Regions from separate parts of the Priestia sp. MDV22-iso46 genome, predicted to be linked through region 2. Evidence: riboswitches for the same ligand, from Rfam matches in the RefSeq annotation. Region 2 holds a riboswitch; the other holds the start of a gene.

Region 1 (3,422 bases), on a different contig from region 2:
TTGTTTTTCCTTCAGAAACAGAAACCTTCGGAAATGTTGTACTGGAATCTCTTGCTTCTGGAACTCCTGTAGTGGCAGCAAATGCAGGAGGAGTTAAACAGATGGTTCAGCACGGGCGAAACGGCTACCTTTGCAAACCTCACTCCTTAGAAGAATTCAGTTCGGCTATTACAGATTTACTCGATGATTTGCATCAGCGTCTTCACTTTGGCCATGCAGCGAGACAATACGCTCTTACTCAATCATGGGACGCCATTTTTCAGCATTTGCTTTCAGAATATGAAAGTGTCGTAGAAAAATCTGCTGCAGGTATTCAATGGGCATAAAAAAATCTCCGTTTTCACGGAGATTTTTTTATTATTTAGCTAAAGCTTGAGTTTTTAATGCTTCCGCTTTGTCTGTGAACTCCCAAGGAAGCTCCACATCCGTACGACCAAAGTGGCCGTAAGCTGCTGTTTGCTTATAAATTGGGCGACGTAAATCAAGCATTTTAATGATGCCTGCTGGACGTAGGTCAAAGTTTTTGCGTACTACGTCTACTAGTACTTCTTCAGAAACTTTTCCTGTACCGAATGTATCAATTGAAATAGATACTGGTTGTGCAACACCAATTGCATATGCTAGTTGTACTTCACATTTATCAGCAAGATCAGCTGCTACAATGTTTTTCGCAACATAACGAGCTGCATAAGCTGCTGAACGGTCTACTTTTGTTGCGTCCTTACCAGAGAATGCACCGCCGCCGTGACGAGCATATCCGCCGTAAGTATCAACGATAATTTTACGACCAGTTAAACCAGCATCTCCTTGAGGACCGCCGATTACGAAACGTCCTGTTGGGTTAATGAAATACTTTGTATTTTCATCAATTAACTCGTTTGGAACAACTGGATTAATAACATATTCTTTTAAGTTACGTTGAATTTGCTCTAACGTTACTTCTGGGTGATGCTGGGTTGAAATAACAATTGTATCGATGCGAACAGGTTTGTTGTTTTCATCATATTCAACTGTTACTTGTGTTTTACCATCCGGGCGAAGGTAAGGAAGAATTTCTTCTTTACGTACTTCTGTTAGACGGCGAGCAAGTTTATGAGCTAATGAAATTGGAAGAGGCATTAATTCTTTTGTTTCGTTACATGCATAACCAAACATTAACCCTTGGTCTCCAGCTCCGATTGCTTCGATTTCTTCATCTGACATTTGACCTTCACGTGCTTCTAACGCTTGGTCTACACCAGCAGCGATATCAGCTGACTGCTCGTCGATAGATGTTAATACTGCACAAGTTTCAGCATCAAATCCGTATTTTGCACGAGTATAGCCAATTCCTTTAATTGTTTCACGAACTGTTTTAGGAATATCCACGTAAGTAGAAGTTGTAATTTCACCACTTACTAAAACTAAACCAGTTGTTACGCTTGTTTCACAAGCAACACGAGCATTTGGATCCTTTGCTAGGATAGCATCAAGAATTGAGTCAGAAATTTGGTCACAAATTTTATCGGGATGTCCCTCTGTAACAGATTCTGACGTGAACAGACGACGTTGTGTTGACATCAGTTTTCCTCCTTATAAATACGATACATTGTGATACGGTACTCATTCCCTTATTTTCACTACACGTTAAAAAATATAAAAAAACCTTTCCTTGTATCGAGGAAAGGTATCAAATTCTACATAAGCCTTTCACTCTTATCGATCAAGGTTGTGCCCTTGCATCAGGTTAGCACCTTATCGTCTACACAAAAAAATGACGATGGTTGCTGGGTTTCATAGGGCCTGTCCCTCCACCAGCTCGGGATAAGAGAGTATCCGTTCAAGGACATATAATACATGAAAAAGCGCTTCACTGTCAACAACATTCAAATGGAAATCATCTCTTTATGTTTGAATGTGTTTTAATGTAACATACTCAAATTCCGAAATAGTACATCTTATTAAGAATCATCACTAAGTTTAGTTAATAAGACAGATCAAAATGAGGCTTTCACTTAAAATAGCTTCACTTTTTTTGCTCCTATCACATATACATGTGTCTAAAATAGGTATAACGTACATTTTTTTATAATACACAAACATTTTTAGTTAAATAGTATAGAATAATTAAATAAATGTGTTATACTAATTATAAATTTCAAACATTAATGAATAAATAATAGCTAAAAAAGGAAGGTAGTGCACATGAGTACTGTTGATATGTCTATCGAATTAAATGGTTTGCTTCAATTAAAAACAACAAAACACCAATTATCTGTTCCACAACTTGTTGAAAAAATTCTAGCTCGACGCGAAGGAACGCTGACTTCTACAGGTGCTGTGTCAGTCGAAACCGGAAAATATACAGGTCGCTCTCCTTTAGATAAATTTATTGTAAGCGATGCTGTGTCTTCAAAAGCGGTTGAATGGGGACCTGTCAATCAGCCAATTTCTGCTCAGCGATTCGATGCGCTATACAAAAAAGTCTTAACCCACTTAAAGAAGCAGGATGAACTTTTTGTTTTTAATGGATATGCTGGAGCTGATAAAAAGTATCAGTTACCAATTCAAGTAGTTAATGAATTTGCATGGCATAACCTATTCGCTCAGCAGTTATTCATTCGCCCTTCAGCCGAACAAAAAACAAATGATGATGTGAAGCCGTTTACAATTGTAGCAGCTCCAACGTTCAAAGCTGATCCTGAAACAGACGGGACGAATTCTGAAACCTTCATTATTCTTTCGTTAGAGCGACGCATCGTGCTAATTGGAGGAACTGAATACGCTGGTGAAATGAAAAAATCTATTTTCTCAGTGATGAACTTCTTGCTTCCTCAAAACAATATTCTATCCATGCACTGTTCTGCTAACGTAGGAGAAGAAGGTGACGTTGCATTATTCTTTGGTTTATCTGGAACGGGTAAAACAACGCTTTCTGCTGATGCAAACCGTCGTTTAATCGGAGATGACGAGCACGGTTGGTCAAGCTCTGGTGTATTTAATATTGAAGGAGGATGCTACGCGAAGTGCATTCAGCTTTCCGAAGAAAAAGAACCGCAAATTTTCAATGCAATTCGCTTCGGCGCCGTACTGGAAAATGTAGTGTTAAATCAAAATACGAAAGTAGCAGATTACAATGATAATAGTTTAACAGAGAATACTCGTGCCGCTTATTCAATTGACTCTATTGATAATACGGTATTGCCAAGCGTTGCTGGGCACCCTACAGCTATTGTCTTTTTAACTGCTGATGCCTTCGGCGTCTTGCCTCCAATCAGCAAGCTTACAAAAGAACAAGCAATGTACCATTTTCTGAGCGGATACACTAGTAAGTTAGCTGGAACAGAGCGCGGCGTAACATCGCCACAGGCTACTTTCTCTACATGCTTTGGTGAGCCTTTCTTACCCCTTGCTCCAACAACTTATGCAGAAATGCTAGGAAA
Region 2 (3,422 bases):
ATATTTTCAACAACTGATTGATAATCTTTTTCTCCTAAAAATCCTGTAATTGGGCTGTAAGCACCAATTCCAATTAGTTCTAAATCACTTAGGGCCATGTTATCTACTTCGATTTCTTTTGTTAGTGACGTGTAGTCATATGTTGGTTGATATAAATTAATTAATTCTCCACCGTGTGCTTGAATTGTTGTCATTTTGTAAAATCCTCCTTAAATAATTAACACAATATAATAAAAAGCACTTGAATCACGCAGTCATTTTTTCTTTTTCCGACTGCAAGCTTGCTCTTTTTCTTCTAGTCGCTCTAGCTAAGCTTAGAACACCTGCTGTGGCAATACATCCGCTAGCTAGCACCACAAATGAATATAAGTCGCTTTCAAGTACTAATTTCACAAGAACATATGAGATTACGAGTGAAAATACAGGGGATACCACCCAAACCTTTAACATTTGAATGACCACTTCGCGCTGTTCTTTCGTGAATCCCGTTTTCGCTGCTCCTATTCCAATAATAGAAGACGTAGTGACCTGTGTAAGCGGTACTGGCAAACCAAACAGTGAAGCGACTGTGACAAGAGAAGCACCAGTACCCGAGATAATGCACCCTTCTCCTACAGAATAGCGAGTAATTTTTTTCCCGTTTGTTTCAATAACTCGGCCTCCTAGTAAAAGTGCTCCGAGCGCCACTGCCAATCCTCCTGCTATGACACCCGTTGTGGCATCCATTAATCCAGCTCCTACTAGAGGACCGACAGCATTTGCCACGTTATTCATTCCAGCTGAGAAGGCTTCAAAGAATCCCGTCGCTATAACTAAAATCGTTAAAACTCTTTTCCACTTTCCCTCTGCTTCTTTTTTATGCGCTCTGCGTTTTATCACTTTTCCAATCAAAAAAGCAATGACAAATGAAACTAGTGGAACAATAATCCAAAAAGACATGACAACTAAAAGTTTTTCCACATACAGAGATTGATAAGCTACGCCTACTCCAACAACTGAACCAACCGTTACTTCACTTGTTGATAGAGGAATACCAATTAAATTCGCGAAAAAGAGTGACAGCGTTGCAGCAGCCAGAATGATAATAACTAATTCTACTGATAGCAATTTTTCAGGTATGATACCTGAACTGATGGTTTTTACCACCTCGCCGCCTCCGATAATGGCTCCGAGCACAATACCTACAGCACAGATGAACAGGGCTACTCTTCGCTTTTTAATCGCACCGGAGCCGTATGAAACGCCCATAGCTGCTGCTGCACCGCTTGCCCCAATATTCATTGCAAAAAAAAGCGCAATGATAAAGGCAACATATAAAAGCATCATTTATTCAGCTCTTTCGTATTTAAGATTCGTGTAATCCGCATTCAACTTTTTGTGTACCTGCCCATCTTCCTGAACGTAAATCGTCTACATTGTAGGCAGGTGCGGTACAGGGTTCACAGCCGATACTTGGGTAGCCTTGATCATGAAGTTTGTTATATGGCAAATCATGCTTATACACATAGCGCCAAATTTCCTTCCAAGACCAATGAATTAACGGACAAACTTTCACCTTCTTGAATTTCTCATCCTTATTAAAGTAATTCGTGCTGGCACGAGACTCAGACTGCTCGCGTCTCAAACCAGAAATCCACGCATCATAAGGAGCAAGAGATTCTCTTAATGGAATGATTTTTCGAATTTGACAGCATAAGTTAGGCTGACTCTTCCAAAGCTCATCTCCATGTTTTTCAGCTTGTTCTGCAAGAGTTAAATCCGGTTTTTTCATATGAATACGTAAATCAGGGAAGCGTTCTTTAATTGCATCAATCACTTCATATGTTTCTTTAAAATGAACGCCTGTATCTAAAAAGACAATTTCAGCATCTTTTTTCACTTTTGAAATTAAATCAATTAACACGATCCCTTCGATCCCAAAGCTTGATGCATAGATAATTGAATCTCCGTAGGTATCATACGCCCACTGCAATGCTGAAAGGGCTCCTTTTGTTTCATCTTCACTGTCGAACTCTGGAAACGTATCACTCCAGTTTTCGTACGTATATAAGTCTGCCATTTTCTTCACTCCAATTCTTAGTTATCCGCGTTATCCAATAAAAAAAGACGGTTTTACCCACTAGAATTGGATAAAACCGCCTCTAGTGTGTCTAGTCAGCGAAACTATTTAATTCTTACTTTGCTTCGACATGCCCAAAGATTTGTTTTAAGTCGGGGGTTACAGTCATTGGTGTCCCTCCTCAAATTATCGCTTGCGCTATATCAAAATAAAAAGTCTTCCATATTGAAAGACTGGGTAGGCAATAAATTTTCACCTTATCTTTCAAAATGATACACACTTTGCTGGAATTAGCACCTTGCTAAGCAGGTTGCCGGGGTTCAACGGGCCAGATCCCTCCACCACTCTTGATAAGCATTTTTTAAAAATTTTAGCATATTTAGAATATTTGTCAACATTAAAAATCATATATCCGATAAGAAAACTATACTTTAAATTCACAGAAATATCTATACTTTTATTTAAAACAACATATGTAAATTTAAACCAAATGTGAACATATCAGTTTATAAAACGCTTTCTTTTTCTCCAACTTTTTATATTCTCTTGCTAAATAAAACACAAAACCTCTCTATAAAATTAATAAGGGATTTATAAGCTTTACGGATAATTCACCCACATTAGCACACATTACAGATAACACTGACTGACAGATAGGAGCTATATAAGATGGAGAGACAACCTTTTCAATTAGACGATACAATTAAAAATAATGTGCGAACATATTTACAGCAGATTTCAACTGAAGCCTCTAATTTAATTAAACATTTAGACACGAGTGATCATTGTATACTATGTGATTTTGAGGAGATGCGAAAGTTATTTCAAGATGTTCAAGCTACGGCTGCCTCTTATTACTTGCGTCATTACTTATCGCCTTATACATTTGAATATGCTGCTCTGTCCTTAGCTATTCATAACCTTTCTGAGAAACGTCACGGCGCTTTAATTGTCATTGAACGGGAACAAAATGTAGACCCTCTTATTCAAAAAGGAATGCCTATTCAAGCTCCTGTCAGCGCTACGCTAGTTGAGACGCTGTTCTATCCAGGGACACCCTTACATGACGGAGCCGTCCTAATTAGAAATAATCAGCTTATCTCAGCTGCTAATGTTTTACCTCTCTCGTCTATTATTTCAACGACCAAAAAATTGGGAACACGTCACCGTGCAGCCATTGGAATGTCGGAAAAATCGGATGCATTAATTTTAGTTGTCTCTGAAGAAACAGGCAAAATTTCGTTTGCACTTGATGGAAGCCTCTACCCTATTCACTCCAGCAAAAATATGATTTAAGAGCCCTTTCCTGATAAGCAGCCCTATATTGACTTCTATATCCTTTCTCTTTAATATATTTCATAGT

Evidence for each region. Region 2 has a riboswitch for S-adenosylmethionine ahead of AC4NPH_RS20900 (phosphoadenylyl-sulfate reductase). Riboswitches for the same ligand answer to the same signal wherever they lie in the genome.
Region 1: it holds a riboswitch for S-adenosylmethionine, as region 2 does, so the genes downstream of both, metK (methionine adenosyltransferase) here and AC4NPH_RS20900 (phosphoadenylyl-sulfate reductase) in region 2, are expected to answer to the same signal.

Annotation. Positions count from the first base shown of each region.
Region 1 is NZ_JBZVWT010000006.1:37,021-40,442, reverse strand. Features, by position in the region: gene AC4NPH_RS23680 (glycosyltransferase family 4 protein) at 1-326, shown strand, start outside; gene metK (methionine adenosyltransferase) at 358-1,560, opposite strand; SAM riboswitch class I at 1,693-1,810, opposite strand; gene pckA (phosphoenolpyruvate carboxykinase (ATP)) at 2,185-3,422, shown strand, end outside.
Region 2 is NZ_JBZVWT010000004.1:7,066-10,487, forward strand. Features, by position in the region: gene sat (sulfate adenylyltransferase) at 1-194, opposite strand, end outside; gene cysP (sulfate permease) at 247-1,326, opposite strand; gene AC4NPH_RS20900 (phosphoadenylyl-sulfate reductase) at 1,346-2,059, opposite strand; SAM riboswitch class I at 2,314-2,416, opposite strand; gene cdaS (sporulation-specific diadenylate cyclase CdaS) at 2,729-3,355, shown strand.